Regions from separate parts of the Kitasatospora sp. NPDC097691 genome, predicted to be linked through region 2. Evidence: riboswitches for the same ligand, from Rfam matches in the RefSeq annotation. Region 2 holds a riboswitch; the other holds the start of a gene.
What was found. A riboswitch is a leader RNA that binds a small molecule or an ion and turns the genes downstream of it on or off. The one in region 2 is predicted to bind glycine.

Region 1: another riboswitch for glycine. It lies ahead of gcvP (aminomethyl-transferring glycine dehydrogenase); the one in region 2 lies ahead of gcvT (glycine cleavage system aminomethyltransferase GcvT).

What each region holds. Positions count from the first base shown of each region.
Region 1 is NZ_JBEORY010000069.1:29,282-45,058, forward strand. Features, by position in the region: gene gcvP (aminomethyl-transferring glycine dehydrogenase) at 1-2,488, opposite strand, end outside; glycine riboswitch at 2,593-2,725, opposite strand; glycine riboswitch at 2,727-2,829, opposite strand; gene ABTY56_RS33345 (PRC and DUF2382 domain-containing protein) at 3,053-4,150, shown strand; gene ABTY56_RS33350 (MFS transporter) at 4,405-5,901, shown strand; gene ABTY56_RS33355 (DNA polymerase IV) at 6,071-7,534, opposite strand; gene ABTY56_RS33360 (SanA/YdcF family protein) at 7,602-8,312, opposite strand; gene ABTY56_RS33365 (MerR family transcriptional regulator) at 8,424-9,065, opposite strand; gene ABTY56_RS33370 (bifunctional nuclease family protein) at 9,289-9,765, opposite strand; gene ftsR (transcriptional regulator FtsR) at 9,863-10,558, opposite strand; gene ABTY56_RS33380 (double zinc ribbon and FHA domain-containing protein) at 10,738-11,619, opposite strand; gene ABTY56_RS33385 (DUF881 domain-containing protein) at 11,846-12,751, opposite strand; gene ABTY56_RS33390 (small basic family protein) at 13,059-13,391, opposite strand; gene ABTY56_RS33395 (DUF881 domain-containing protein) at 13,388-14,485, opposite strand; gene ABTY56_RS33400 (sugar phosphate nucleotidyltransferase) at 14,664-15,777, opposite strand, start outside.
Region 2 is NZ_JBEORY010000035.1:49,398-65,174, reverse strand. Features, by position in the region: gene ABTY56_RS23770 (L,D-transpeptidase) at 1-969, shown strand, start outside; gene ABTY56_RS23765 (ATP-binding protein) at 1,109-1,654, shown strand; gene ABTY56_RS23760 (DMT family transporter) at 2,309-3,184, shown strand; gene ABTY56_RS23755 (serine/threonine kinase C-terminal domain-containing protein) at 3,247-4,149, opposite strand; gene ABTY56_RS23750 (hypothetical protein) at 4,181-4,720, opposite strand; gene ABTY56_RS23745 (AbeC-like domain-containing protein) at 4,764-6,608, opposite strand; gene ABTY56_RS23740 (L-serine ammonia-lyase) at 6,801-8,168, opposite strand; gene glyA (serine hydroxymethyltransferase) at 8,384-9,664, opposite strand; gene gcvH (glycine cleavage system protein GcvH) at 9,748-10,122, opposite strand; gene gcvT (glycine cleavage system aminomethyltransferase GcvT) at 10,222-11,343, opposite strand; glycine riboswitch at 11,574-11,681, opposite strand; gene ABTY56_RS23720 (enhanced serine sensitivity protein SseB C-terminal domain-containing protein) at 11,937-12,740, shown strand; gene ABTY56_RS23715 (enhanced serine sensitivity protein SseB C-terminal domain-containing protein) at 12,858-13,796, shown strand; gene ABTY56_RS23710 (ABC transporter permease) at 14,262-15,251, shown strand; gene ABTY56_RS23705 (ABC transporter substrate-binding protein) at 15,320-15,777, shown strand, end outside.

The DNA.
Region 1 (15,777 bases), on a different contig from region 2:
TGGTCAGCGGGCGCAGGTCGATGATGCACTCGTGCGCGACCAGCCCGCCCGGGCCGGTGTAGAGCACCGGGAAGTGCGGCGCCAGGCGCTTGGCGATGTAGTTGGCGTTCAGCACCGCGACCTGGGTGGCGTGCTTGAGGCCCTCGCCACCCATCAGCCGGACGTACGCCCAGGAGATCGGCAGGATCGCCGCCGAGCCCCACGGGGCTGCCGAGATCGGACCGACACCGGTGGCCGGGCCGGCCTCCTCCTGCAGCGGGTGGTTCGGCAGGTAGGGCGCCAGGTGGGCACGCACCGCGACCGGGCCGACGCCCGGGCCGCCGCCGCCGTGCGGGATGCAGAAGGTCTTGTGCAGGTTCAGGTGCGAGACGTCCGCGCCGAACTTGCCCGGCTTGGCCAGACCGACCAGGGCGTTCAGGTTGGCGCCGTCCACGTAGACCTGGCCGCCGGCCTCGTGCACCATCGCGCAGATCTGGGTGATCTCGGTCTCGTACACGCCGTGGGTCGACGGGTAGGTGACCATCAGCACCGAGAGGTTGTCGCGGTGCTGCTCGATCTTGGCCTTCAGGTCCTCGACGTCGACGTCGCCGTCGACCAGGGTCTTCACCACGACCACGCGCATGCCGGCCATCACGGCGGAGGCCGCATTGGTGCCGTGCGCCGAGGACGGGATCAGGCAGACGTCGCGCTGGGTGTCGCCGTTGGCGTGGTGGTAGGCGCGGACGGCCAGCAGGCCGGCCAGCTCGCCCTGGGAGCCCGCGTTCGGCTGGATCGAGACCGCGTCGTAGCCGGTCACCTCGACCAGCTGCTGCTCCAGCTGGCGGATCAGGGTCAGGTAGCCCTGGGCCTGGTCGATCGGCGCGAAGGGGTGGAGCTGGCCGAACTCCGGCCAGGTCACGGCCTCCATCTCGGTGGTCGCGTTGAGCTTCATGGTGCAGGAGCCCAGCGGGATCATGCCCCGGTCCAGCGCGTAGTCCCGGTCCGACAGGCGGCGCAGGTAGCGCAGCATGGCGGTCTCCGAGCGGTGGCTGTGGAAGACCGGGTGGGTCAGGTACTCGTCCTCGCGCAGCAGCGCGGCCGGCAGCGCGTCGGCGGCCTCGGCGACCTCGACCGCCGGGACGCCGAAGGCGGCCCAGACACCGGCCAGGTGCTCGCGGGTGGTGGTCTCGTCGGTGGAGACCGAGATCCGGTCCGCACCGTCCTGGTACACGTTGACGCCGTTGGCGCGGGCGGCCGCGGCGATCTCGGCGGCCCGGCCCGGGACGACGGCGGTGACGGTGTCGAAGAACTCGCCGTGCAGCAGCTCGACGCCGCCGGCCCGCAGGCCCTCGGCGAGGGCCGCGGCGTAGCGGTGGGTGCGGCGGGCGATGTCGGCCAGGCCGTCCGGACCGTGGTACACGGCGTACATGGAGGCCATCACGGCGAGCAGCACCTGGGCGGTGCAGATGTTGCTGGTGGCCTTCTCGCGACGGATGTGCTGCTCACGGGTCTGCAGCGCCAGGCGGTAGGCCCGGTTGCCGTCGGAGTCGACCGAGACACCGACCAGGCGGCCGGGCAGCGAGCGGGCGTACTCGGCGCGCACCGACAGGTAACCGGCGTGCGGGCCGCCGAAGCCCATCGGCACGCCGAAGCGCTGCGAGGTGCCGCAGGCGATGTCGGCGCCCAGCGAGCCCGGGGACTTCAGCAGGGTCAGCGCCAGCAGGTCGGCGGCGACGGCGACGATCGCGCCCAGGCCGTGCGCCTGCTCGATGACCGGGGTGAGGTCGCGGACGACACCGGTGGCGCCCGGGTACTGCAGCAGCACGCCGAAGACGCCGCGCTCGGCGATCTCGGCCGGGATGCCGGCGGACAGGTCGGCGACGACGACCTCGACACCGGTCGGCTCCGCGCGGGTCTGGATCACCGCGGTGGTCTGCGGCAGGGTCTCGGCGTCGACCAGGAAGACGCCGCCCTTGACCTTGGTGACGCGGCGGGCCAGCGCCATCGCCTCGGCGGCCGCCGTGCCCTCGTCCAGCAGCGAGGAGCCGCAGGTCGGCAGGCCGGTCAGGTCGGAGACCAGGGTCTGGAAGTTGAGCAGCGCCTCCAGGCGGCCCTGCGAGATCTCCGGCTGGTACGGGGTGTAGGCGGTGTACCAGGCCGGGTTCTCCATGACGTTGCGCAGGATCACCGGCGGGGTGAAGGTGCCGTAGTAGCCCAGGCCGATCATCGGCTGAAGCACCTGGTTGCGGCCGGCCAGCTCACGCAGCTCGGCGAGGACCTGGGCCTCGGACCGGCCGGCGGGCAGGTCCAGGCCGGTGATGGAGCGGATCGCCTCGGGCACGGCGGTGGCGGCGAGCTCGTCCAGCGAGCCGTAGCCGACGGACGCCAGCATCTTCTCCTGCGCGGCGGCGTCGGGGCCGATGTGGCGGTTCTCGAAGGGGCTGGCCAGCTCAAGCTCGGTGAGGGTCGAGGCGCCGGTGGGGCGTCCCGCGTTCGGCTGGGCGTTCATGGTGGTCGAGGCCTCCTGGTCACGGACCGGCGGGGGTACGCACGCCGGCCGACCTTCCCGCTGCGGACAGCGAAATCAGCCGTGGCGGGCGAACCCGACAGGCCTCCCCCTCTGTCATCGGGACCTGAGAGCTTCGCCCGCACGGCGCGCCGTGGGCGCTCCGTCGGCTTGCACCGTCGGTGAGGGTGGTGGTCGCCGGCTTCCGTGCCGACACTCCTGCCCTGCTTTCCAGAGTGACCTACCCCACACGGTACGGATGCCTGAGAGATTCCGGGGAGGAGTTGCTCCTTCGGCGCTCCGACCAGCGGTTTTCGCGGCGGAGACTCTCCCGAGCGGGCTCTGCGGTCGCCGCCCAGGGTACCAGCGGGAGGCCTTCCGATCACGGGTGCTTCAGGTCACGCCGGGTCTACGCGCGTCCCCCGGACGGCCCAGCCCACAGCCCGTCCGGCGCACCCCGGTCGCGCCCGTCCGATTCATGGCATTTGGTGTGGAGTGGCGGACGGAACGGGTGCTCCGGCCGCCTTCCTGCGGGGGTTCCGCAGGCCCAGCGCCCTGGAGGAAAGAGTGCAGACCGACATCGACCCCCGGGACCTCATCGGCCACAAGGCGGTCGACCGCAACGGAGACAAGATCGGTACGGTCGACGAGGTCTATCTGGACGATGCCACCGGCCGGCCCGAGTGGGCCGCCGTCCGGACCGGCATCTTCGGCCGGGACGCCTTCGTCCCGCTCACCACGAGCGACTTCTCCGGCGAAGAGCTCCGGGTCCCGTACGACAAGTCGCTGGTCAAGGAGTCCCCGGACTTCGGTGTCGGCCAGCACCTGTCCCCCGCCCAGGAGCTCCAGCTCTACCGCTACTACGGCCTCGACACCCCGGGGAGCGACGACCCGGCCGACGACGACGGCGGCCACGCCGCCCAGTCCGACCTCGACTTCGGCACCGGCTCGGCGGCCCCGGTCGCCGTGCCCGCGGCAGCGGCCGCAGCCGTCACCAAGCCGCTCGCCCTGCACTCCCCCGAGCCCGCCCCGATCAACACCAGCACCGCCACGGAGGCCCACGTGCGCACCCTCAGCGCCCCCGCACCCGCTCACGCCCCCACTCCTGCTCCCGCTCCCGCCGTCACGCCTCCCGTCGAGCCGAAGCCGCAGCAGCAGTCGCAGCCGCACCCGCACCCGCAGCCCGCCGAGAGCACCGTGGGCGCCGCCGCCCCCGCCCCCACAGACCCGATCGAGGTCACCTGCCGCGAGGAGCGGCTGGACGTCAGCACCGAGTGGCACACCGTGGGCACCGCGAAGCTGCGCAAGTACGTGACGACCGAGCAGATCGAGCGCCGCGTCCCGGTGGTCCGCGAGCGCGTCCGGGTCGAGCGGATTCCGGTCGGCGAGGCCGAGCGCGCCTCCCTCACCGAGAAGGAGATCGCCGAGGCCGTCGAGGAGGTCACCCTCCGCGAGGAGCGCCCGGTGGTGCACAAGCACCTCGCCCCCATCGAGCGCGTCCGCCTCGTCGTCGAGCGCTACACCGCCGAGGAAGTGATCCGGGACGAAGTCCGCCGCGAGCACGTCGAGGTCCACGACGACACCCCCGCCGAGGACCCGCAGCCGTCGTCGATCGCGCCCGCCCCGGAGACCTCCCGCCCCACCGCCATGCGCCCCCTCGTCTGACCCACACCCCGTCAAGGGCCCCGGCCACCCCTGGCCGGGGCCCTTCCGCATGCCCAAGCCCCGGCCTCACCATCACCCACGCGCCACGGCCTCCACAGCCCAACCCGGCACCCCGCCCCCGGCCCGCCGCAGGCGCCCGACAGACCCCCGCCCCTCCCCCTTTGCCAAAGCTTAACCACTCGATATTTGACACTCTGAAGTATCTCCCTGCATGGTTACTTCAGTTCATTCACTATGTACGGGAGGAAGCAACCGTGAGTGAGGCATCCCAGCCCACCACCGCGGCCGAGAAGCAGAGCAGCGCCCGGGTCCTGCCGGCCCTCATCCTGGCGATGCTGTCGTTCAGCGTGGTGCAGACCGCGGTCGTCCCGATCCTGCCCTCGCTGGCCAAGGAACTGAGCGTCTCGGCCTCCAGCATCACCTGGCTGATGACCGCCAACCTGCTCTCCGCCGCCGTGCTGACTCCCCTCCTCGGCCGCTTCGGCGACCTCCGGGGCCGTAAGCCGATGCTGCTGATCTCGCTGGCGGGCCTGGTCGCCGGTTCGGCGCTGGCGGTCAGCACCCACTCCTTCACCTGGCTGGTCGTCGCCCGCGTCCTGCAGGGCGCCGGCGGTGGCGTGATGCCGCTGGCGATCAGCATCGTCCGCGACGAGCTGCCCAAGCAGAAGGTGACCGGCGGCGTCGCCGCCATCAGCGCCTCGATGGGCGTCGGCTCCGGCCTCGGCCTGGTCGCCACCGGTCTCCTGCTGGAGCACTGGAACTACAAGTCGATCTTCTGGATGGGCCTGGTCTTCGGCCTGATCGCCGTCGCCCTGGTCGCCATCCGCGTCCCGTCCGACCCGGTCACCGACAAGGAGGGCGGCGCCGACCCGCTCGGCGCGATCACCCTGGCCGGCTGGCTCTCCGCGCTGCTGGTCGCGGTCAGCCAGGGCAACCACTGGGGCTGGACCTCGACCAAGACCCTCGGCCTGTTCGCCGTCGCCGCCGTCGTCGCCCTGGTCTGGGGCATCATCGAGACCAAGGTCGCGCACCCGCTGGTGGACATGAAGATGATGTCCCGCCCGGCCGTCGCCTTCACCAACACCGCGGGCCTGCTCATCGGCTTCGGTATGTACGGCTCCTTCATGGTCATCAGCAACTTCGCCCAGACCCCGGAGAAGCTGACCCACTACGGCTTCACCGCCACCGTCCTGCACGCCGGCGTCATGCTGCTGCCGTCCGCGATCGGCTCGATGGTGGCCGCCCCGCTCGGCGCGGTGCTGATCGCCCGTCGCGGTCCGCGTCTGCCGCTGGTCCTCGGTGGCGTCCTCGGCGCCATCGCGATGGCCTACCTGGCCCTGCGGCACAGCCACGAGGGTGACATCTACACCGCCTCGGCGATCTTCGGCCTCGGCGTCGGCCTCGCGTTCGCCGCGATGCCGGCCTACATCAACGGCGCCGTGCCGGTCGAGCAGAGCGGCATCGCCAACGGCATGAACTCGGTGCTGCGCACCGTCGGTGGCGCGATCGGCACCGCCGTCATGGCCGCCATCCTGACCGGCGACACCATGAAGCTGCCGCCGCAGATCCCGCTGCTGCTGCCCACCCTGGACGCCTACAAGCACGCGTTCTGGACGGCGGCCGTGGTCTGCGCCGTCGCCGGTGTCGTCCCGTTCCTGATCCGCACCGTCAAGCCGGCCGCTCCCCTGACCGTCGTCGAGGGCTCGGCCCAGCAGGACTCCAGCGACAAGCTGGTGAAGACCGACGCCTGACGAGGCGTCCGGCCCCCGCGCTCAGGGACAGGGCGCGGGGGCCCGGTCTCCGTACGTCGCGAGGGCATCACGAACGTACGGAGTCCGGCACGGTGATGCGGCTCCACCCGGTACTCCCCCACCGGGTGGGGCCGTTTTCGTGTCTCGGCCCGCTCGCCCGCGCCCGCTCTCAGCCCCGCTCGTCCACCCCGTCGGCCCGGCCCGCGCCCGGACCCGCGCCCGCGCCCGGGTCCTCGCCCGCAGCAGGGTCCGCATCCGGATCAACGTCCGGGTCCCGGCGCAGCGACAGCGGCCGGGCCGGCTCCAGCGCCGGGTCGTCCACCGCGAAGGTCCGCACCCGCCCCGGCCCGCTCCACGGCGTCTCGAACCGTACGGTGACCCTTCCGACGCCGCTGCCCTGCACCCAGCCCGGCCCGAACTCCGTGTGCCGGACGTCCTGTCCGGGCATCCAGCGCCGGACCACGACGGCCTCCGGCTCCTCCTCGGCCTGCTCGGCCTCGGCCGCCGCCTCGGCGTGCTCCGCCGCCTCCTCCCGCAGGGCCTGCGCGAACAGGTCCTCCTGGGTGTAGTCGGCGAGCTGGGCGACGCCCACACCGAGCAGCCGGACCCCGCCGGTGATGTCCACTTGCTCGGCGAGTCGGCGCGCGGTCGCGGTGATCACCGCCTCGTCGTCCGTGGGCCCGCCGAGCGTTTCCGAGCGGGTCAGCGTCGAGAAGTCGAACCGGCGGACCTTGAGCACCACGGTCCGCCCCGAGCGCCCGGCCGCCCGCAGCCGCCGCACGCACCGGGCGGCCAGCGCCTCCACCTCGCGCAGCACCCGGTCCCGGTCGGCCAGGTCCACCTCGTAGGTGTCCTCCACCGAGACGGACTTGGCGTCCTGGTCGGCCACCACCGGCCGATCGTCCAGCCCTATCGACATGTGGTGGATCCCGGCGCCGTGCGCCCGCCCGAGCAGCTGCACCAGCTCCGCCTCGCCCGCCTCCGCGAGGTCGGCCACGGTGTTCAGCCCGGCCCGCCGCAGCACCTGCTCGGTGGCCGGCCCGATCCCCGGCAGCGCCCGTACGGGCATCGGCCCGAGCACGGCCCGCTCCTGACCGGGTTCGATCAGCACCAGGCCGTCCGGCTTGGCCTGTTCGGAGGCGATCTTGGCCATCAGCTTGGAGCCGGCCGCGCCGACCGAGCCGGTCAGCCCGGTGAGCCGCTGGATGTCCGCCCGCAGGTCCTCCGCCAGCGCGAGCACCAGCCGCTCGCCGGTCTCGTGGTCCGTCTCCGCCAGCACCGGGCCGTACGGGCCTGCCTCCAGGTCCACGAAGGCCTCGTCCAGGCTGAGCGGCTGCACCAGCGGCGACAGCTCCCTCAGCAGGCCCATCACGATCTCGCTGACCTGCCGGTAGGCCTCGAAACGGCCCGACAGGAAGGCCGCGTTGGGGCAGAGCCGACGCGCCTGCGCCATCGGCATCGCCGAGTGCACCCCGAACTTCCGCGCCTCGTACGAGGCCGTGGAGACCACTCCGCGCCCGCCGAGCCCACCGACGATCACCGGCTTGCCGCGCAGGCTCGGCTTGGCCGCCTGCTCCACCGCCGCGAAGAAGGCGTCCATGTCGAGGTGGATGATGCTCGGCAGTGATCGCACCCGCCGATCATCGCGTACGGGTCCGACAGTGCGTACGAACCCGGCCGGGCGCCCTGCGGGCAGCCGCCTACGGCTGCTTCTTCGCCGCGTCCGCGAGCGCCTTCGGAATGCCGTCCTCCTTGGGCCCGAGGAACACCGGGTCCGGCCGCAGCCAGGCGTTGACCGCCGCCTTGCCCGCCCCGGCCACCTCCCGCAACCCGCCGTACAGCCAGGTCTCGTCGTGCAGTTCCGGCACCCCGACCGCGTACGAGCGGATGCCCGCCGCCTCGCACAGCGCCAGCGCCCGCCGGACGTGGAAGTCCTGGCTGACCAGCACCGCCCGGTCCACCCCGAATATCCGGTGCGCCCGGGTGCAGGAGTCCCAGGTGTCGAAGCCCGCGTAGTCCCGGACCACCCGCTCCGCAGGCACCCCGTGCGTGGTCAGGTACGTGAACATCGCGTCGGGCTCGTCGTACTCGGTCCGCCCGTTGTCCCCGGTCACCAGGATCGCCTGCACCTTGCCCTCCCGGTACAGGTCCACCGCCGCGACGAGCCGGTGCTCCAGGTACGGCGAGGGCTTGCCCTGGTCCAGCCCGGCCCCGAAGACCACCGCGACCGGCGCGGACGGCGCGCTCTCCACCGTGCCCACCCGCTCACCCGCGGAGAGCCACACCCAGGCGCTCGGGGCCAGTGCCAGCGAGCAGAGCAGCGTCCCGACCTGGAACACCCTGCGCTGCGTCCCCCGCTGCCGCAGCCGCGCTCCCAGCAGCGCGGCCCTGCGCCGCAGCAGCTCCGCCATCCCCGTGCCGACCCGCACGTGCCCTCCCTCGATCGTTTCGCCAGGCAACACGACGAGGCCGCGGGTCCGAACGGTTCCCCGTCCGGGCCCGCGGCCCCGTCGAATCGATGCTCAGACCGCCCGGTTGCGCCGTTGGGCCAGTTCGTCGGCCGGGTCCTGCCCGACCAGGGTCTCGCCGGTGTCCGTGCGCTCCGCGTGCAGCCGCCCGAGGGTGAGCTCCAGCTCCCGCCAGACCGCTCCCACCGCGATACCGAAGACCCCCTGACCGCCCTTCAGCAGATCCACCACCTGCTGCGGCGTGGCGCACTCGTACACCGTCGCGCCGTCGCACATCAGCGTCATCCCGGCGAGGTCGCCCTGGTCGGCGGCCTGCAAGTGGGCGACGGCCACCCGGATGTTCTGCAGCGAGACGCCCGCGTCGAGCAGCCGCTTCACGATCTTGAGCAGCAGGACGTCGCGGAAGCTGTAGAGCCGCTGGCTGGTCGCCGGGTAGGCCGTCCGGACGCTGGGCTCCAGCAACCCGGTGCGGGCCCAGTAGTCCAGCTGGCGGTAGGTGATGCCGGCCGCCGCGCAGGCCGTCGGGCCGCGGAAGCCGATCAGTTCGGACGTCGGGGCCAGCCGCTCGATGGCCGGCTGCCCCGGCTGTACGGCGGGGAACCTGCTCACCCGGGGAAGGTCCGCGACGGTACGGGCGGTGCGCGGCACGTGCACGGCGCACAGGCCTCCCACGGCGTCATCGCCGGTGCTGCTCATGCCTGCCTCCGTCCACTCGTGCTGCGGGCAACCCGACTGCGGGCATCGGCCACCCGGACAGCCACTCCTGACGGTAGGCAGTCCCCTATGACCCGTCAACGATCGCCACGCCGGGCCAGACAAACCACATCACTCAGGAGAGTGGTTTTTCGTGCCCCTAGTCTGGGTAGGTCGACGGTTTTTGGCAAAACGATGAGCCGAATGGCCGTTCAGCCGGTCCCCACTACTGCGGGCCGCCGCCCCCGAAGTCCTCGGGCGACACCTGGTCGAGGAACTCCCGGAACTTCTCGACCTCGTCCTCCTGCTCGTCCGGGATCGCGATGCCCGCCTCGGCGAGCACCTCCTCGCTCCCGTAGATCGGCGTACCGGTCCGCAACGCCAGCGCTATCGCGTCGGACGGCCGGGCGCTCACCTCGACCCCGCCGGCGAACACCAGCTCGGCGTAGAACACACCCTCCCGCAGATCGGTGATCCGCACCTCGGTGAGATGCTGGCCGAGCGCCTCCAGGACGTCCTTGAAGAGGTCGTGCGTCAGCGGGCGCACCGGCGTCATGCCCTGCTGGGCGAAGGCGATCGCGGTCGCTTCGCCGGGGCCGATCCAGATCGGCAGGTAGCGATCTCCCCCGACCTCCCGCAGCAGCACGATCGGCTGGTTGGAAGGCATCTCCACTCGGACACCCACGACGTCGAGCTCATTCACACAGGCAACCCTATGGCTCCGATCCCGGATATGAAAGCGCAGAGCCGACGCCGCTGGTCAGCGCGGTGCCACCGGCGCCCGGAGGCTGCCCGGGAGCCTACCCGCGGGTCCGCAGACCCGCCTGGACCATGGCCGCGTGCAGCCGTACCGACAGCGTCGCGAGCTCCCGCGCGGTGGCCTCGGCATGGGCCCTGGTCTGCGGGTTCCGGTGCCGGCGCAGCGGCGCCACCACCTGCTCCACCAGCGCGACCTCGCGGTCGGCCGCCGCCTTCATGGCTCTCAGGTGCCGCGGCTCCAGGCCGTACCGACCGAGCTCCGCGACCAGCCGGGCCACCTGCAGCGCCTCGCCGTCGTACCCGCCGTCCGGGCCCGGCGCGACCAGCCCGTACGACTCCCACTCGACGAGCTCCCGCTCCCCGGCCTCGGCGGCGGCGAGCAGCTCGGCACGCCCCAACCGGACCCCGGAGGGAACGTCGGCGGAGGCCACCAGCTCGCGGTCCGCCTCCTCCATCGGGCCGGGCCGGTTGTCGGTCGGGGCGGGCAGCGCCGGCGGGCTCTCGCCGCGCTCGATGGCGTCCAGGTGCTCGCGGATCACCCGCAGCGGCAGGTAGTGGTCCCGCTGCATCCGCAGGACGTAGGCCAGCCGCTCGACGTCGGCCGGGCTGAACTTGCGGTACCCCGAGGGCGTGCGCTGCGGCTCGACCAGCCCCTCCGCCTCCAGGAAGCGGATCTTGGAGATCGTGACCTCGGGGAAGTCGTCGCGCAGGAAGGCCAGCACCGCGCCGATGCTCAGCAGTTCGTCACCGCCGCGGCGCCGACCGGCGGGCCGGTCCGTGCGGACCGGCTGCCTGGGGCCCGCGACCACCCCGCGCCCGCCGCGGTCCGCCTGCGGACCGGACGGAGCTGGGGTGGCCGCCCCGAGAGAAGAGGAAGGGGTATTCGTATTCACTCGGGCTCCTGCCGACGTTGGTTTCAGTACCCCCGGTTGTGGCCGGCGAAGAACACCAGCCGGTACTTCCCGATCTGGACCTCGTCGCCGTTGTTCAGCGACACCTCGTCGATCCGCTCCCGGTTCACGTAGGTGCCGTTCAGGCTGCCCACGTCCGCGACGCTGAAGCCGGCCGGGGTGCGGCGGAACTCCACGTGGCGGCGAGAGACCGTCACGTCGTCCAGGAAGATGTCACCCTGCGGGTGGCGCCCCGCCGTGGTGATGTCCGAGTCCAGCAGGAAGCGGCTGCCCGAGTTCGGGCCGCGCTGCACGATCAGCAGGGCCGAGCCCGGCGGCAGCGCGTCGATCGCCGACAGCACCTCGGCCGACAGGGCCGGCGTGGCACCGGTTCCGGTCGTGGTGTTGGGGTCGTACGACTCCAGGCCGGAGATGGAGATGGTCGACGTGGTCTCCGCCGGCGCCTCCGGCAGCAGGCCGCCGCGCAGCGCCGTACCGCAGTTGGAGCAGAACCGGGCCGAGGCCGGGTTCTGGTTGCCGCACCTGGGGCACGGAGAGGAGCCAGCCATGTTCACAGCCTCCTGGCGCGGCACACCCGACGGGTTGTGCCCGGCGTACGGGTCCGGGGCAAACCCTCCACCAGAGGTTGAGGGTGCTGACGGGAAACCTATGCGCGGGTCGCCGGAGGGGTCAACCGACGCGCCGTAGCCCGCCGGATTCCCGGCGTACTGGGCGGCGCCGCCGTCCCGGAACAGCTGCTGGCCGGCGTACGGCGCGGCCTCGGGAGCGGGTCGCATGCCCGGCACGGCGGGCTCGTCCTCCGACCGGCGGTGCCGCGCGGTCGGCGCCTCCACGGCGGCCGCGCCGTTGTCCTTGTTACGACCGAACAACTTCGAGAAGAAACTCACGGGCGAATCCCCTTGCGTGTGACAGACCCGCCCGCGGGGCAGGGTGAGAACCTCGGACAGGCTGCGAGCCCGGTTGCGGCTCGGGCCCGCTTGAGTGGTACTCCGACAGTTGGTGCTGCGGTTCTTGATCCGGAGCGTACTGGTGCGAACCAGTCTCGCCCACGTGACGGCGGCGCCCCGCACCGGGTGCCGTCGGCCCGTGACGGGCCGTTCGTCGGACGCCTCGTCACTTCGAAGCCGGCTTGGCGTACTGCGGCGTCTTCGGATCCACGAGGGCGTCCACGACAACCTTCTGCTGCTGGGTGATCGTCGCCCGCGCCTGGTGGCTCTCCAGCGTACGGACGACACCCCCCGGGATGTTCAGCGCGGGTGTCAGATCCTGCGGGTTCCCCACGACGGTGAACCGATAGGGCTGCGAGACCTTCTTCCCGTCGATCTGCACCCCACCGCCCGCGAGGTCGGTGAAGTAGGTGTTGACCACCACGCGCACATCGTTGATCTGAATCGCCTCCGCCCCCGCCGCTCGAAGTTCCTGCAGGGTGTCCAGCAGCATATCTGCCTTCACCTGCCCTTGGGGATCATCGACCGTGAGTACGATGCCCGGACCAGTGGCTCTGACAGTACCGGCGAGCACGCCGAGTTCCGTCACCTTCTTCCTGGTCTGCTCCTGGGCCTCCTTGGCCTGGTTGGAGCTGTTCTCCAACTTCGCCAGGGACTGCTCCAGCTCCGCCTTCTCCTGCTGGAGACGCTGCTGACGGCTGTCCAGTTCGTCGAGGATCCGGACCAGGTCCTCCTGCCGGGCGCCACGCAGCTGGCTGTGGTGGTCGTTGGTCGACCGCACCTGAATGGCCAGCCCCAAGCCGAGCGAGAACAGCAGCAGTGCCACCACCAACTGCCCGCGCGACAGCCGCGGCGGCCACAGCGCCGCCTTCAGTCGCCGCCGACCGGCGTTCCGGTCCACGACGGGCGCCTGCGCGCCGGGCTCCGCCGCTGCGGGCTCGGGCTCACCCTCAGGCTCCGGTACGGACTCCGGCTCGGCCTGCGACTCCGGGCCTGCCTCTCGCTCCGGGCCCGCCTGAGGCTCCGGCTCCGGCCGGACCGGCTTCACCAGCCGCAGCGTCGGCTCCGGCATCGAGTCGGCCTCGAGCTCAGCTTCAGCGTCAGACCTCTCCCCGGCCGGCTCCTCCGCGGCATCCGGGACCTGCTCGCCCCTCGCAGCCGGGACGGCCGCTCCGGCCTCCTCAGCAGCCTCGTCCGGCTCTGCCGGCCCGTCCGACCCGGACGGGTCGCCCGTCTCCGGCGCGGGTCCCTCGACGGCCTCCACGGCGGGCTCCTCGGCCGTCCTGCCGTCCGGCTCCGCGGCCGGCTTGCCGACGGCCGGCTTCGCGACGGTCCGCACGGCGGCCCGCTCCTCCTGTGCCGCCTCCTCGCGGCCCTGCTCAGGCACGGAAGACATGGCGCCGGATCGCGGCCGCGTTGGAGAAGATGCGGATGCCGAGGACGACGACCACACCCGTGGACAGCTGCGAGCCGACGCCCAGCTGGTCACCGAGGAAGACGATCAGGGCTGCGACCACCACGTTCGACAGGAACGAGACGATGAAGACCTTGTCGTTGAAGATCCCGTCGAGCATCGCCCGGACGCCGCCGAACACCGCGTCCAGGGCCGCCACCACCGCGATCGGCAGGTAGGGCACGACGGCGTCCGGCACCTCGGGTTGGACGAACAGGCCGACGACCACCCCGATCACAAGACCCAGTACGGCAATCACGGTCTGGCTGCTCCTGTCCCTGTCGTGGTCTTGGCGGATCCGGTCGACGGACGCCGCTTGGGGTTAGGACCCCCGCTGGTCGCGGATGGTGAAGGGCTTGGTGGGGCCGACGGTGAGACGGACGCGCCCGGGGCCTCCGAGGTTCCGGGCCCGGGCGAGGCCGTTCCGCTCACGGATGCCGTGGCCGTGGCCGACGGTGTCGCCGTCGACGAGGGCTCGGGCGTGACCGGCTGCGCGGTCCGCAGCGTCACCCCCACCGCTGCCGGAAGCGTCAGGCTCTTCTGCGTGGAGAGCGTCGACTTGATGCCGTACTTCTCCTGGAGCAGCCGCAGGTACTGCCCGGCCATGTCGTTCTCGAAGGCGGTGAGGAGTTTCGGCCCGTCCCCGATCGCCTGGATGGTGTACGGCGGCACCAGCGGCCGGTTGTCGACCAGCACCGCCTCACCGGCGGCCCGGATCGCGGAGAGCGCGGTGAGCCGCTGGCCGTTGATCGCGAGGGCTTCGGCCCCGGATCCCCAGAGGCCGTTCACCACGAGTTGCAGGTCGTGGTCCCGCAGCCGGCCGCTGTTGGAGAAGCCCTGCCCCGCCCGCGGGTCGACGTTGCCGCCCAGGCCCGTCCCCGCGGCGTCCTCCAGGACCAGCTTCATTCCCGGCCCGGTGACCTCGCCGAGGCCCACGGCGCCGCTCAGACCCCCCGTGTCCCCGTCCCCCGAGGCCAGCGCCTGTTGCTGCGTGCTGTCGACCTTGCGCCGCAGCTCCTGCACCTGCTTCTGCAGCCGGTCGGCCGAGGTGTTGCTGTCGTTGATCCGCTGGATCAGCGCGTCCCGCTCCTTGGCCAGTGTCGGCTCGGCCTTGTGCGCGTTCACCGCACCCACCGTCACGACCGCTCCGACCAGCGCCAGCCCGGCGCCCAGCGTGAGCAGGCCCTGGAGCGTCCCGGGTATCCGACTGTCGCGGGCACCGCCGCGCGCCGCGGCCGCCTCGGCGTAACCCTCGTCCAGGCTGTGGTCCATCACATTGGTCAGCAGGGACATCGAGGCGTCCGGGCGGTTGTACCGCCCGTTCGGGGGACTCGAAGTCGGCGTCGCTGGCATGGGGACCATCGTCCCATGACGACGAGGGGGCCCGTGCACGGCCCCTGAGCTGCACACACGCTGCACACAAGACGGAAGCGACGGATTGTTCCGAATGATGTGAAAACGGACAGCGGGGCGCACGAACGATGCCGTGCGCCCCGCCGATCAGGGCCGTTCGGTACTCAGCCCCGGGCCGTCACCGCCCGGCGCCCTCGACCACCGCCGCCCACTCGTCCAACAGCGCCTCGGTGGCCGCGTCGTCCGGGCCCTCCGCCCAGAGGTGAGTGATCGCCTCGGCCGGATCCGGCAGCACGAGCGTCCAGCGCCCGTCCGCCTCGACAACCCGGACACCGTCGGTGGTGTCCAGGCGCCGGCTCCCGGCCGCCTCCACCACCGAGCGCATGACCATGCCCTTGGCCGCCCACGGCGTCGCGATGTCCCGGCGCCGGATGTGCGCCTGCGGGATCCGAGCGTCGATCTGGCTCAGCGTGAGCTGGGTCCGCGCGACCAGGCCGACCAGCCGGACGAAGGCCGCGGCCCCGTCCAGCACCCCGCTGAACTCGGGCACCACGAAGCCGCCGCGCCCGTCCCCGCCGAACACCGTTCCCTCGGCGGAGGCCGCCTTCGCGAGGTCGTCCGGCGTCGTCGTGGTCCAGATGACCTGGGTGCCGTGGTACGCGGCGACCTGCTCGGCGATCCTGGTCGTGGTCACCGGCAACGCCACCTGCCCGCTGCGCCGCTCGGCCGCCACCAGGTCCAACAGGACCAGCAGCGCCCGGTCGTCGTCGATCACCCGGCCCAGCTCGTCCACGAACGCGACGCGCTCGCCGACCGGGTCGAAGCGGACCCCGAAGGCCGCCCGTGAGGAGGCCACCAGCTCACCGAGCCTGGCCAGCCCGGCCCGCCGCGTCTCCGCGTCCTCCGTCGGCCGCGACTCGTCGAGCCCGCTGGAGACGGTCAGCGCCTCCACCCCGAGCCGCCCGAGGATGCTCGGCAGGACCAGGCCCGCGCTGCCGTGCGCGGTGTCCACCACGACCTTCAGCCCGGCCTCCCGGACCCCGGTGGTGTCCACCGTCCGCAGCAGGTTGCCCGCGTAGGAGTCGAAGACGCTGGACGGGAAGGTCAGGTCCCCGATCTCGCCGGGGAAGGCCCGCCGGTACTCCTGGCGCGCGTACACGCGGTCCAGCTTGCGCTGCCCGCCCTGCGACAGGTCCGCGCCGCGCTCGTCGAAGAAGAGGATGTCCAGCGAGTCCGGCACCCCCGGCGTGGTCCGCAGGAAGATCCCGCCCGCACTCCCCCGCGCCGTGTGC
Region 2 (15,777 bases):
GGCAAGCTCACCACCGTCAAGGTGAGCGACAAGGCCGGCAAGGAGGTCCCCGGCACCATCTCCGCAGACGGCGCCTCCTGGGTCCCGTCCGCCGCCCTGGCGGTGGGCACCGCCTACCAGGTCAGCGCGATGGCGGCGGACGCCGACGGCGCGGTCGCCACGGCCGACAGCGGCTTCACCACGCTGACCCCGACCGCCCTCGCCAAGGCCTCGGACAACGTGGACAACGACGCCACGTACGGCGTCGGCATGATCGTCTCGGTGGACTTCAGCAAGGACGTCAAGAACAAGGACGAGGTCGCGAAGGGCATCACCTTCGAGACCAGCAACGGCACCGTGGTCAAGGGCCACTGGTTCGGCGACCGCCGGCTGGACTTCCGCCCGGAGCAGTACTGGGTCCCCGGCACCAAGGTGGTCGTGCACTACCGGCTGAAGAGCGTGGAGATCGCCCCCGGGGTGTACGGCGGGGACCGGGACGAGCCCTTCACGATCGGGCGATCGCAGATCTCGACGGTTGACGCCGCCGCGCACAAGATGACGGTCGTCAGCGCCGGCCAGAGCTCCGACATCGACATCACCTCGGGCTCGGACGACCACCCGACCTGGAACGGCACCATGGTCATCATGTCCAAGGAGGGCACGGTGCGGATGCAGTCCAGCACCCTGCCCGGGATGACCGGAGCCCCCTACGACCTCCAGGTGCCGCACTCGATGCGGCTGACCACCAGCGGCACCTACGTGCACGGCAACTGGTGGGCCAAGAACAGCATCTTCGGCGGGGACAACGTCAGCCACGGCTGTGTCGGGCTCAAGGACGCCGAGGGCGGCAGCGACTCCAGCTCGATGGGCAAGTTCTACGCGGGCTCGCTCGTCGGTGACGTGGTGGTCGTCAAGAACTCCATCAAGAAGGAGACGCTCGACCCGTCGAACGGGCTGAGCGGCTGGAACCTTCAGTGGGGCTCCTGGTAGGAGGGCTCGGGGGTCAACTCGGGCTTGACGGACGTCGACCCGGGTGACCCCCTTCTTGCATCCGGCATATGCCGACTCGGGGGAGATCGTTTGCTCATTGTCCGTACGCGGCTGCTTGCGTTCCGCAATGATGGTCCGCATGGCGGGTTGGGGCGAAACAGATCAGTCATCAGTTCCCGGGGCCGGCGCGGTCGCCGAGGCGTCCTGGATCGACGTCCAGGGAGCGCTCTCGGCGCTGGAGCGGCTCAGCTCCGAGGAGCTGGAGGAGATGTATTCCGGCAGGCTGTGCGATCAGTCCTCGCCGAGCGAGGTGCGGCTGCCGTCCCGGCCGGAGTCGGGCCCGGTGGCCCGTCGGCTGGTGCTGTCCGTCCTGGAGTCCTGGGAGCTCCACCAGCACCTGGAGGCGGGTGAGTTACTCACCAGCGAGCTGGTCGCCAACGCGGTGCGGCACGCGGCCGGGCGCACCATCGGCCTGCACGTCAGCCGCAAGCCGGGCTGGCTGCGGGTCGAGGTCCGCGACTCCTCCCGGGCGATGCCCTGCATGATCCTCGCCGAGCCCAAGCCGGTGAACGAGCGCGGGCGGGGCCTGAAGATCGTCGACGACCTCGCCGACCGCTGGGGCGCGGACCTCCTGCCGCGGGGCAAGGGGGTCTGGTTCGAGCTCAAGGTGCGTGAGCGGCACTGAGCGGTGCGGGCCGTCCGGCCCGGAAAACACGCGGGGCCCCCGGTGTCGCCGTGGTCCGGCGGGTGGGGGCCCCTGCAAGTCATCGCGTCGGCCAAGGGGGTGCGTGTCGCGCGATGGGCGTCGGCAGTGCCAGGTCGGGCCCGCCGAAGTATGCCTTGACTATCGCACGGATCTCAGCATGCGGGCAAACTGAGCGACTGGGAATCCAAGGTTTGTAACCTAGTTCACCTTTGGATATTGCATAGGTTCACGCCGATGCCTGTGAATATTCATGATCGTGAAATTCCATGATGCCGATCGGGGCTGCCTGGGTAGCATCGGGCCCGTGGACCTCTACTGGCGCGTCGTGCTGCCACCCCTCAGCGCCTGACCGGGCGCGCGTCGGTGGCCTGAATCCCCGGACCCCTGGTTCGGCCCGCTGGGGCCGCCGCGGGGCGGTGACGTGCGCCCGTTCTCGAAACCAGTTCTCCTGACGGTCTTCGACGACGGAAGTTCACGACTGTGCCGAATCGTTTGTCCGAGCGTGCGCGCTCGACCCGTTCGATCCGTTCCTCCCGTTTCTCCCGGTCCTCCGGGGCCTCCCGTTCTTCCGGTTCCTCCGGGGCCGGGTCCTCGCGCCCGACCCGCTCGGCCCCTGCAGCCCGCCGTGGCGGCGTGTTCGGCGGGCCGGCGCCGATCCTCGCGGCCGCGCTGCTGTGGGGCACCACCGGGACCGCCAGTTCGCTGGTGCCGACGGGCGCCCCGGCGGCCGGCGTCGGAGCCGCCGCCCTGGTGCTCGGCGGACTGCTGCTGTTCCTGTCCGACCGCTCCGCCCGGGAGCTGCCCCGGGCCTGCGGGCCGCGCGAGCGGTGGCTGCTCGCGGCCGGTGCGGTCGCGGTGACGGGGTATCCGCTCACCTTCTACCCGGCGGTGACCCGGACCGGGGTGGCGGTGGCCACGGTGATCGCGCTGGGCAGCGCGCCCGTGTTCACCGGGCTGCTCGGCTGGCTCGCCCGGCAGGGGCGGCCGAGCGGGCGCTGGGCCGCGGCCACCGCGCTGGCCGTGCTCGGCTGCGCGGTGCTGGTGCTCGGTCCCGAACTCGCCGGGCACGGCGCCGCGGTGGACGTCCTCGGGGTGCTGCTGGCGGCGCTCTCCGGGCTCTCCTACGCCGTGTACTCCCTGATCGGCGGGCGGCTGATCGCGGCCGGCCGGCCGTCGGCCGGGGTGATGGGGGCGATGTTCGGCGGGGCGGCACTGCTGGTGCTGCCGGTGGTGGCGCTCGGGCCGGTGGGCTGGCTGCTCACGGTGCGGGGCGCGGGCGTCGTGCTGCACCTCGCCGTGATCACCACCTTCCTCGCGTACCGGCTGTTCGGCCACGGCCTGCGGCACGCCACCGCGCAGACCGCCACGACGCTGACCCTCGCCGAGCCCGCCGTCGCCGCCGTCCTGGGCGTGGCGGCGCTGGGGGAGCGGCTGCCCGCCGTCTCCTGGTGCGGGCTCGCGGTGCTGGCCGGCGGGTTGGCGTTCCTCGCGTTCCCGGCCCGCCGGTAGCCGCCCCGCGTGGGAAGTCGGCCCGGCCGACTTCCCACGCGGGTGGAGCGGCGCGGCGCGCGTCAGCCGGCGCCCGCCGGGCACTGGGCGGTGAAGCAGAAGCCGGTGAGTTCCGCCTCCCGGAGGCCCTGGATCAGGGTGGGCCAGTCGCCCTCGGGGCCGGCCACGATGACGGCGTAGGCGACGCCGTTCGGGCCGACGATGACGCGGTCGACCGCTCGCCGGGCGGTGCCGGTCTTGAGGTTGTTGTAGGCGTACTCCAGCTCGGCCGCGCCGTCGGCGGTCCGCTCCAGGCGGATGCGGCGGTAACCCGGGTACGTATTCGGGTCGCCCGCCAGGGTGGATTCGGTCCCGGCTGCCTCCTCGTAGGGGGACTTGTCGCCCATCGCGAAGACCTGGATCAGGCTGTGCTCGTCCGCGGTCTGGTAGAAGGTGGAGTTGTTCTTCTCGACCCGCTGCCACCCGTCCGGGACGAGGAGGGTGAAGCCGTTCGGGTCCTGGACCCGGTTGAGGTGCAGCCCGGTGGGGGTCGGCGTGGGCGTCGGGGTGGTGGCCGTGGGGGAGGGCGACTCCGTGGCCGTGGGGGTCGGGGTGGACGGCGTGCCGGAAGCGGAGCCGGGGGCCGTGGCCGTCGGTGTGCCCGGCAGGGTCGCCGCACCGGTCGGCTTGCCCCCGTCGTGGTGCCGCGTCAGCAGGTAGCCGCCGCCGCCCGCGAGCGCCCCGAGGAGTGCTCCGGCGAGGGCGACCAGCAGCACCCGCCGCTTCCCGGTGACCGGCGGGCGCTGCGGGCGAGGGGCGCGCGGTGTCGTGATCAGCGGCGGCTCGCCCGGCGGCGGTGGTGGCGGGAAAGGCGGGTACGACGGCGGCTGCGACGGAGGGGGCGGCGGAGGCGGCGCGGCCGCGCCGCCCGCCGGTGGCCGGCTCACCCACTGCTGGCTGTTCTTGTCCCAGTACATGCCCGTCATTCCCGTTCCCCCCGTCGTCCCCGGTCCCCGCTCAGTGCAGGAACTGCTCGATCGCCTGCACGACTGCCAGCGCCGAGGCGAGTCCGGACACTACCGTGGTCGAGCTCCGCAGGAGGTCGCGGAGCCGTTCCAGCCGGGTGCGCGGGGCGGTGCCGGTCTGTTCGAGGGCCGTGCCGACGGCCGCCAGCTCCTGTTCCACCTCGGCCACGCCGTTGCCCTCGACCCGGGTGAACATCGGCAAGTGTCCCCTCAACTCGTCGATGGCCGCGAGCAGTTCACGGCCGGAAGCGCCGAGGCGAACCGAGGCGTCGACGGCCGTCGCGTCCTTCCCGGCGGCGACGGCCCCGCCCGCCATCACGCCGATCGACACTCCGCCGTTCGCCGGGGCGGGCACTGCCGGACCGTTCACGTCCGGCAGCGGGTCGGGCGCCCCGGCCCGCTGCGACCGGTCCTCCGCGCGGGCTCCGGGGCCCGCGGCGACGGCCCCGCCGGTCATCGCACCGATCGACACCCCGCCGCTCGCCCGGGGCGTGTTCTCCTCGTCCTGCCGCACGCTCTGCTCCTCGCTCATTCCCGCACCCATCTCCCCGGCTCCGCGCCGGAATCCGTGCCCGCTACGAAGGCCTGCTGCCGGACGGTGGTGTCTCCTGAGCGCCCGACTGTGCCGTGCCGCCGTTGGTGGCGACGGCGCCGCCGCTCATCGAACCGATGTGGATGCCGCCCTGCATCACCTGGATCACGTTCTGCTCGAAGCGGTCGGTCTCGTACCCGGCCTGCTCCAGCGCGACCCGCAGGCCGCCGGTGATCCGCTCCTCGATCGACTTCAAGTACCGTCTGACGTCCAGCTCCTGGAAGATCGAGACGGTCGACGAGGTGGCGGCCTCGCGCAGCGAGACGACCGGTCGGGCGGCCACCGTCAGCAGGTCGTCGTCGCCGACCGGTCCGCCCGCCGCCCGGCCGCCACCGGGGCGCAGCAGTGAGCGGAGCGCGGCCGGTCCGGCGGTGAACGCGGACATCGCCGGACCGCGGCGTCCGGGCCGTGTGCCCTGCTGGGCCACCGCCTCCGCCAGCAGTTCGTAGTCGCGACGGACCGGCCCGAGCACGTGCGGGACGACCTCCACCATCAGCAGGTTCCCCTGGGTGTGGACCCGCAACTGCACGGTCAGCACCAGCTGTTCGTCCCAGGCGCCGACCCGGACCCGCAGGAAGTGCCGGCGCCGTTCGCCGCCCTCGTCCACCGCCTCGGCGATGTGCTCGGCGATGTGCCCGGGCTCACGTTCGACGTCGCCGCGCGCCGGGCCGTACGGGAGGTAGACGACGTGGTCGATCTGCAGGTCCTTCAGCCGGTCCAGGCTGGTCTCGGCGGCAGTCTGCCGCAGGGCGGCCAGGCGCGGGATGACCAGATCGAGGACGGCCCGGGCCGTGAGGCTGCCGTCGTCGACCACTGGACCGGTCTCGCGGCGCTTCAGCTCCAGGGTGAACGACCAGGCCTTGAACGGGAATCCGGCGCCGAGGAAGGGGTCGGCCGGGTCGTAGACGATGAGTTGCGAGTACTGCTCGGCGGCGATCGCCCGGCCCAGCGCCTGGTAGTGCGGCCGGGCGGGCAGCCGGCGCGGATGCTTCGGGAACGTCTCGCGGGTCAGCTCCTTCCGGAGGACCTGGGCGACCTTGAGGCGGTGCCCGCCCACCGTTGCCGCGAGCGCCAGCGGGAACAGCACGCCCTCCCAGGCCCCGTCCTTCAGGGCGAGCAGCGCCAGGGTCCAGTAGAGGATCTGCGCGATCACGGCGACGGCGGAGAGGAGCCCCCCGGCCGCGCGCCGGACGTCCGACGTGCGGGAGCCGTCGGGCGCGGTGGGGGCGGCGGGGGCGGCGGGGGCGTACAGCGCGTACTCCCGGACGTCCGCCGGCTTGGCGTACCAGGACAGCAGGCCGACCAGGGCGTACAGGACCGGGAAGGTCGCCGTGAACGGCGGCATGAAGTGGGCGAGCGCGCCGAACACGGTGTCGGCCGCCGACTCCCCGCCGTACGGATCCCCCTGGTACCCGCTGAGCAGCCCCTCCCCGTACGCCTTCCAGTACTCGCCGGACGGCGGGTGCCGGAGCAGCGGCCGGTACACGGAGAAGAAGAAGCCGAGCCAGACCGCCACGAGCACGGCGCCGGTGCGGACCTCCAGGGCCCGGGCCCGCAGGGCGTGCGCCAGGACGGTGATCAGGTCGAAGCCCAGGGACGGCGGGACGGAGCGCTCGTCGTGGTCGACCAGCTCGGTGATGACGCGCCGCCGGTAGTCCGGGTCGAGGTAGACCCCGGCGCAGAGCAGCCGGGTGGCCTCGGACGTCGCGTACGGCGACTCCGGCGGCGGTGGCTGTGACGGCGGCTGCGACAACGGCGGTGGCCCGCCGGGCACTTCGGGCGGTACGGGCGGCTCGGCGGGCCGCACCGGCCCGGGCTGGAAGGTCATCCGCCTCCCCCTCCGGCGTGAACCAACTGGCCGCGATTATGGACCTGCTGACGGACCGTCGGCCAGTAAAAATGCGAAAGCCCCCGGGCGGAGGGGAGCTCCGCCCGGGGGCCGGGGCGCGCCGGACCGGCGCACGGTCACGGTGCGATCGGGGCCCGATCGGTTTCCGATCGGGCCCCGGTCAGTGCCCGATCAGCACTCGATGACGTTCACGGCGAGGCCGCCGCGCGAGGTCTCCTTGTACTTGATCTTCATGTCGGCGCCGGTTTCCTTCATCGTCTTGATCGCCTTGTCGAGCGAGACGTGGTGCCGGCCGTCGCCGCGCAGCGCCATCCGGGCGGCGGTGACGGCCTTGACCGACGCCATGCCGTTGCGCTCGATGCAGGGGATCTGGACCAGGCCGCCGACCGGGTCGCAGGTGAGGCCGAGGTTGTGCTCGATGCCGATCTCGGCGGCGTTCTCGACCTGCTCGGGGGTGCCGCCGAGGACCTCGGCGAGGCCGCCCGCGGCCATCGAGCAGGCGGAGCCGACCTCGCCCTGGCAGCCGACCTCGGCGCCGGAGATGGAGGCGTTCTCCTTGAACAGCATGCCGATGGCGCCGGCCGCGAGCAGGAAGCGGACGATGCCGTCCTCGTCGGCGCCCGGGATGAAGTTCAGGTAGTAGTGCAGGACGGCCGGGATGATCCCCGCCGCGCCGTTGGTCGGCGCGGTGACCACCCGGCGGCCGGAGGCGTTCTCCTCGTTGACCGCCATCGCGTAGAGGGTCACCCACTCCATCGCGTTGGCCGGCCCGATCCCCTCGGCGCGCATCGCCCGCGCCGCCGCGGCGGCCCGGCGGCGGACCTTGAGGCCGCCCGGCAGGATGCCCTCGCGGCTCATGCCGGCCCGCACGCACTCCTGCATCACGGCCCAGATCTCCAGCAGCCCGGTGCGGATCTCCTCCTCGCTGCGCCAGGCCTTCTCGTTCTCCAGCATCAGGCCGGAGATGGACAGCCCGGTCTCGCGGGTGAGCCGCAGCAGCTCCTCGCCGGTGCGGAAGGGGTAGCGCAGCGCGGTGTCGTCGGGTTTGACCCGGTCGGCGCCGATGGCGTCCTCGTCGACGACGAAGCCGCCGCCGACCGAGTAGTAGGTCTTCTCCAGCAGCGTCGAGCCGTCGGCCGCGTACGCCCAGAGGGTCATGCCGTTGGCGTGGTACGGCAGCGACCGGCGGCGGTGCAGCACGAGCTGGCTGTCGGGGTCGAAGTCGATGGCGTGCTCGCCGAGCAGGTTGATCCGCTTCTCGGCGGTGATCCGCTCGACGTCCTTGTCGGCCTGGTCGACGTCGACGGTGCGGGGCGAGTTGTTCTCCAGGCCGAGCAGGACGGCCTTCGGGGTGCCGTGGCCGTGGCCGGTGGCACCGAGCGAGCCGTACAGCTCGGCGCGCACACCCGTCACCTGGGCCAACAGGCCTTCGGACCGCAGTCGGCGGGCGAACATCCGGGCGGCGCGCATCGGACCCACGGTGTGGGAGCTCGACGGGCCGATGCCGATGGAGAAGAGGTCGAAGACACTGATGGCCACGGAGGACGTCCTTGTCTGGTTCGTGGAAGGACTTGCGGGCGGGGCGTGGGGGGCTTGCTTGCTTCTGCTGGGCGGGCGGGGGCTGACACGTGACGGGGCACCGCGCGCACTGTCCAGTGTGCGCGGTGCCCCGGGGTCCCATGTCCACCGGCGGGGTGAGGCCGGTCACTCGGGCCCTGTCCACCGGCCGGTCGTCCACTCCCGGCCGGCGGTGACTACTCCTGGTTGGCCAGGGTCGGGTACAGCGGGTACTTCTCGGCCAGCACGGTGACGCGGGCCTTCAGCGTGGCGGCGACGGTCTCGTCGAAGGCGGGCTTGAGCGCCTCGGCGATGATGTCGGCGACCTCGCGGAAGTCCTCGGCCCGGAAGCCGCGGGTGGCCAGGGCCGGGGTGCCGATGCGCAGGCCGGAGGTGACCATCGGCGGGCGGGGGTCGTTCGGGATCGCGTTGCGGTTGACGGTGATGCCGACCTCGTGCAGGCGGTCCTCGGCCTGCTGGCCGTCGAGCTGGCTGTTGCGCAGGTCGACCAGGACCAGGTGGACGTCGGTGCCGCCGGACAGGACGGACGCGCCGGCCTCGGCGACGTCGGCCTGCAGCAGGCGCTCGGCCAGGATGCGCGCACCCTCCAGGGTGCGCTCCTGGCGCTCCTTGAACTCCTCCGAGGCCGCGACCTTGAAGGCGACCGCCTTGCCGGCGATCACGTGCTCCAGCGGGCCGCCCTGCTGGCCGGGGAAGACCGCGGAGTTGATCTTCTTGGCGTACTCGGCCTTGGACAGGATGACGCCGCCGCGCGGGCCGCCCAGGGTCTTGTGGGTGGTGGTGGTGACCACGTCCGCGTAGGGCACCGGGTTCGGGTGCAGGCCCGCGGCCACCAGGCCGGCGAAGTGCGCCATGTCCACCATGAGCAGCGCGCCGACCTCGTCGGCGACCCGGCGGAACTCGGCGAAGTCCAGCTGGCGCGGGTAGGCGGACCAGCCCGCGATGATCAGCTTCGGCTGGTGCTCCTTGGCGAGGCGCTCGACCTCGGCCATGTCGACCTGGCCGGTCTTCTCGTCGACGTGGTACGCGGCCACGTTGTAGAGCTTGCCGGAGAAGTTGATCTTCATGCCGTGGGTCAGGTGCCCACCGTGGGCCAGGCTCAGGCCCAGGATGGTGTCGCCCGGCTGGATCAGCGCGAACATCGCGGCGGCGTTGGCCTGGGCGCCGGAGTGCGGCTGCACGTTGGCGTGCTCGGCGCCGAACAGGGCCTTGATGCGGTCGATCGCGATCTGCTCGACCACGTCGACGTGCTCGCAGCCGCCGTAGTAGCGGCGGCCGGGGTAGCCCTCGGCGTACTTGTTGGTGAGCACCGAGCCCTGGGCCTCCATGACCGCCACCGGGGCGAAGTTCTCGGAGGCGATCATTTCCAGCGTGGTCTGCTGGCGGTGCAGCTCGGCGTCGACCGCGGCGGCGATCTCCGGGTCGAGGGCGTGCAGGGACTGGTTGAGAACCGTCATGGTGTGTTCTTCCCGGTGGAGGAGGAAAGGGGACCGCGGCTGGGGCGGGGCGACCGCCTGCGGCGGCCGCCCCGGTCAGGGTCTCAGCCGCCGATGAGGGCGGTGTACTCGTCCGCGCTGAGCAGCTCGTCGGTGGACTCCACGCGCACCTTGAACAGCCAGCCGCCCTCGAACGGGGCGCTGTTGACCAGGCCGTTGTCGTCCAGGACGTCCTGGTTGACCTCGGTGACCTCGCCGGTCACCGGCGAGTACAGGTCGCTGACCGACTTGGTGGACTCCAGCTCGCCGCAGGTCTCGCCGGCGGTCACGGTGTCGCCGACCTCGGGCAGCTGCACGTAGACGATGTCACCGAGCGCGTCGGCGGCGTGCTTGGTGATGCCGATCGTCGAGACACCGTCCTCGGCGGCGGTCAGCCACTCGTGCTCCTTGGTGTACTGCAGGTGCTGGGGGTTGCTCATGGCGTCATTCTCCAGGATGGGAAGCGGGTACGACGAAGCGGGCCGCCGCGCGGACGGCTTCGACCTGCGTCTATGGGAAAACGGGGGCCCGGACGGGCGTCAGCGGGCGCGCTTGTAGAACGGCAGCGCCACGACCCGGACCGGCTCGTGCTTGCCGCGGACGTCCACCGCGACGGTGCTGCCGGGGGCGGCGTGCGCCGCGTCGACGTAGGCCATCGCGATCGGCTGCCCCAGCGTCGGGGACGGCGCGCCGGAGGTGATCCGGCCGATCGGGGCACCGTCGGCGGAGACCACGGTGTACTCGGCGCGCGGGACGCGCTTGCCCTCGGATACCAGGCCGACCAGCACCCGCGGCGGGTTGGCCTCGGCCTTGGCGGCGGCCTGCTCCAGCGCCTTGCGGCCGACGAAGGCGCCCTCGTTGGTGGTCTTGTCGAAGCGGACGACCCGGCCCAGGCCCGCGTCGAACGGGGTGAGGTCGGTGGACAGCTCGTGCCCGTACAGCGGCATGCCCGCCTCCAGGCGCAGCGTGTCGCGGCAGGACAGGCCGCACGGGACCAGGCCGCGGCCCTCGCCGGCGGCGGTCAGGGCCTGCCAGATCTCCTCGGCGTCGGCCGGGCGGCAGAAGATCTCGAAGCCGTCCTCGCCGGTGTAGCCGGTGCGGGCCAGCTGCACGTCGTGGCCGGCGACCCGGGCCGGGAGGATCGCGTAGTACTTCAGGCCGGGCAGGTCGGCGTCGGTGGTGTCGGCCAGGATGGCGGTCGACTCCGGGCCCTGGACGGCGATCAGCGCGTAGGTGTCGCGGTCGTCGGTGACGACGGCGTCGAAGCCCTTGGCGCGGGCGATCAGCTCGTCGAGGACCAGCTGGGCGTTGGAGGCGTTGGCGACGACCAGGAAGGCGTCCTCGCGCAGGCGGTAGACGATCAGGTCGTCCAGGATGCCGCCGTCCTCGGCGCAGATCATGGTGTAGCGGGCGCGCAGCACGCCCAGCGCGGAGACGAAGCCGACCAGCGCGTGGTCCAGCATCTCGCCGGCCTGCGGGCCGGTGACGGTGATCTCGCCCATGTGGGAGAGGTCGAACAGGCCGGCCTTGGTGCGGACGGCGAGGTGCTCCTCGCGCTCGCTGCCGTAGCGCAGCGGCATGTCCCAGCCGGCGAAGTCGGTCATGGTCGCGCCGAGGGCGCGGTGCAGCGCGTCGAGCGCGGTCAGGCGGAGGGACGACATGGCCAGGAACTCCTCGGTCGGGGCACTCAGGGGTGCACGCGCCGGACCGGACCCGCTCGGGGGCCGACCCTGCGCGCGGGCATGCGGCGGCGTGGGTCTCCCCATCTGTCGTCGAACCTGAGAGCTTCACCGCCCGCCGGCCCGCAGCTGTTTCCAGCTTGGGGGACAGCATGGCGGCTTGCACCGTGGGTGGGCGCGCGACAGGGCCGTGCGCCGCTTTCCAGATGTGCCTAACCCGTGCGGTAGGGGGGCCTGAGAGATTCCGGGGAGGACTTGCTCCTTCGGCGCCGGCTGTGCCACCACGGGGGCGGCACTCCGGGCTCTCCCGCGCGGGTTCGAGCGGCCGGTATGGAGTTGTGGAGCCCGCGGCGCATGCCGTCGGACGCGCACATCATGGCACGTCCCGGACCGGGAAGGGAGGGGGGACCCGGTCACACGGGGAAGAGGGGACCGGGGCGCAAGGGAACAACAGGCCGGGTCGCACGGGGAGACGGCACCCGGTCACCCCGCGTGGTCCCGAACACGGGCCCTAGACTGCTCCGCGTCGGCGCAGCAGAGGGCGGCCGACCGGCAGAGGGCGGAATCGGCGGCGCATGGGATACCCGGTGGAGCAGCAGCAGGGGTGGGGCGGTCCGGAGGGGGCGCCGGCGGGTGGCACGTGGCCGGCCAACGAGCTGGAGCAGGTGCTGACCGCGGCCCTGGGCGACCCGGGCGCGACGCCGCGGGTGATCGAGGTGCTGGCCCGCAGCCAGGTGTGGGTGCCGTTGCCCGCCGGGGCCGACCCGCAGGGGCAGGCGCTGGACCTGCCGATCATCGAGCTGGGCGGCGACCCGTACGTGCCGGTGTTCTCCTCGCAGGAGGTGTTCCTGCAGCAGGCGCCGGGGATGGCCTTCGCGATCGCGCCGGCCTGGGAGTTCGCCCGCGGGCTGCCGCTGGGCGTGGGCATCGCGGTGAACCCGGAGGCGGCGGTGGGCATCCCCGTGCCGCCGCAGGGCGTGGCCGAGCTGCGCCGCGGTCCGCGCGGGGACCGCTGGGAGGGCGCGGAGGATCCGGCGGCGCCGACCGGTGGCCGGGTGGCGCTGCGCGAGCCGGTGCCGGGGGAGGATCCGGAGCACTTCCTGGCCGCCTGCCGGGCGGAACTGTCCGCCCTTCCCGGGGTGTTGACCGCCCGCAGGGCGCTGGCCAGCATCGAGGGCGAGCCGACCGTGATGTTCGTGGGCGTCCAGTTGGATCCGGCGGCCCCGGCCGACCCGGCCGCGGTGAACGACGCGCTCGGCCAAGCGCTGGGAACCGTGCCGCTGCCGGGTGGCGTCCACCTCGTACTGCTCGACCTCGCCGACGACCCGGTGGTCGAGTGGCTGCTCACGCGGGTAATGCCTTTCTACACGCGGGTGTGAGCGGGGTTCGTATCACAGGCACGTCGCCGTGGCGGTGGCCGGTGCCGCGCCATAGGGTGCGTGCAGACGGCCGACGGGCCGGCGGGTTCGAGGAAAGAGGCGCGGCGAGGTGGGCGCATGAGTGCGGGAACGGGAGCGGGCGGGGCGCCGGGGCCCTGGGGCCAGGCCCCGGCCGGGCACCCGGGAGCGGATCCCGGCGTGTTGGAGCACGCCCTGCGCGAGGTCGCGCCGGAGCGCTACGACGCGTACGAGCGACTGCTGCACGCGCTGGCGGACGGCCGGGTCTGGATGCTGCTCTGGCACGGCACGCCGGGCAGTCCGGACGCGCAGTACGGGAACATGGAGATCAGCGGCCACGGCTACGCGCCGGCCGTCACCTCGCCCGAGCAGCTCGCCGCCTCCGGCTGGGCGCGGGCCCACGAGGTCATCACCGGCCGGGAGATCGCCGCCTCGCTGTACCGCACCCGCTGGGGCCTGTGGCTCAACCCGCACGCGCCCGGCGGCGGTGTCGGCGTGCCCTGGGCCGACCTGCGGCGGATCGCCGCGGGCCTGGACCGGCTGCCGGCCGGTCCGCTGAAGCTGAGCGACCCGCAGGTCAACGCCCAGCCGTTCTTCGCCCTGCTGGAGCGGCAGGCCGCTGAGGTGCGCGCGGTGCGGGCGCTGCGCCGGGCCTGGGTGCAGCCGGCGGTGGGGGAGCCGTACCTGGCGATCGGCCTGGACCTGTACGAGAGTTCCCCGCCCGCGGTGGAGGCGGTGCGCGCCCTGATGCAGCGAGCGATCGCGGTGGCCCCGGAGGGGCTCGCGGTGTCCACGGTGGCGATGTCGGACGAGTACGACCCGGTGGCGCTGTGGATGCGCGCCAACTCGCGGCCGTTCTTCGACCGGGAGGCCGGGCGCCCGGCGACCGGTCCGTACCCGCCGGTGCCGCCGCCCGCGTACCCGGGGCCGTCGATGCCGGGGCAGCCGACGCCGGGGTGGGCGTACGGCACGCAGCCGCCCGCGCCGGGCTGGCAGCAGCAGCCCCAGCAGCCGTGGCCGGGCTACCCCGGGCGCTGATTGCCGGAACCGGGCGGCCCTTGCCGAAATCCGTGCCGCGAAGCCGACTTGATTGTCCATCAAGTCGGCTTCGATGCTTTCCGGACGAATTTCCGGATGCGAGGTCCGGTCATCTTGACATGCCTGTTACGGCCATGTGAAGAGGTATATGCCGGCGATCGGGGAGGTGCATGCCTGCAGATCACAGTTGGGCATCTGTCGGTTGTCAGGGCTGGCGCAAGCGAGTTCGCATGGCAGAGAGTTCTGCGCAACGCACCGCGCGTACTGGAACCCCACAAAGGTGATCGCGCACGCCGACCGCTCGTCCACGCGAAGCCCATCCCGCGTGGCGGCAGTGCCCGTGCACGAAGCACTGTCGCGAACACCCCGCTCCTCCTACAGCTTTCGCACGTCCGCAGCCGCACCGCCGAAGCCGGCGACCGGCACCCGTGGGCCGGCCACCGTCGGCGAGGGGACCAACTGACCATGACCGCATCCGTGACCACCGCCGGGAACGAGCCCGAGGCACCTGCCGCCGAGAGCCCGGCCAAGAAGATCGAGGGCCGCTCCCTCGGCCAGATCGCCTGGACGCGCTTCAAGCGCGACAAGGCCGCCGTCATCGGCGGCGTCGTGGTGATCCTGCTGATCCTGCTCGCCGTGCTGGCCAAGCCGATCGAGTCGATGTTCGGGCTCGACCCGGACGCCCTCCACCAGGACCTGCTGGACGCCGACCTCGGCGGTCTGCCGCTCGGCGACTGGGGCGGCATGAGCGGGGACCACCCGCTCGGCATCGACCCGCTGCAGGGCCGGGACCTGCTCACCCGCGTGATCGAGGGCTCCTGGGTCTCCCTGCTGGTCGCCTTCGGCGCGACCGTGCTGTCCAACACCATCGGCACCGTGCTCGGCATCATGGCCGGCTACTACGGCGGCTGGGTGGACACGCTGATCAGCCGGGTCATGGACGTCTTCCTGGCCTTCCCGCTGCTGCTGTTCGCGATCGCGATCTCGACCTCGCTGCAGGGCGGTGCGTTCGGCCTGCACGGCCTGCCGCTGCACATCATGGTGCTGATCTTCGTGATCGGCTTCTTCAACTGGCCCTACATGGGCCGGATCGTGCGCGGACAGACGCTCTCGCTGCGCGAGCGGGAGTTCGTGCACGCGGCCCGCAGCCTCGGCGCCCGCGGCCCGTTCATCCTGTTCAAGGAGCTGCTGCCCAACCTGGTCGGTCCGATCCTGGTCTACTCGACCCTGCTGATCCCGACCAACATCCTCTTCGAGGCCGGGCTGAGCTTCCTCGGCGTCGGCATCCAGCCTCCGCAGGCCTCCTGGGGCGGGATGCTCCAGGACGCGATCCGGTACTACCAGGTGGACCCCCAGTACATGGTGGTCCCCGGTGTGGCGATCTTCATCACCGTGCTCGCCTTCAACCTGCTCGGCGACGGGCTGCGCGACGCCCTCGATCCCAAGAGCAACTGACCCTGAGCAACTGACTGCGCGTCAGGACCCTCCATCTCCTCCACATCCTCAAGGGGTTGATCTCTCCCATGCGTAGGTCCCGTACCGTCGCCCTGACCGCGGCTGCCGCCGCCGCGGTCCTGGTCGTCACCGGCTGCTCCAGTTCGCCGAAGAAGAGCGACGACAACTCGTCCTCCGCCTCGGGCGGCGGCGGAGCCAACGCGGCCACCAAGAACATCGTCAACGCCTCGGACAAGAAGGGCGGGACGGTCACCTACGAGATGAAGGGCACCCCGGACTCGCTCGACCCGGGCAACACGTACTACGCGTACATCTACAACTTCTCGCGCCTGTACGCCCGTCCGCTGACCACCTTCAACCCGGCCGCGGGCGAGGACGGCAACAAGCTCGTCCCGGACCTCGCCGAGTCGATGGGCCAGCCCAGCGCGGACGGCCTGACCTGGACGTACAAGCTGCGCCAGGGCCTGAAGTACGACGACGGCACCCCGATCAGCTCGAAGGACGTCAAGTACGCCGTCGAGCGCTC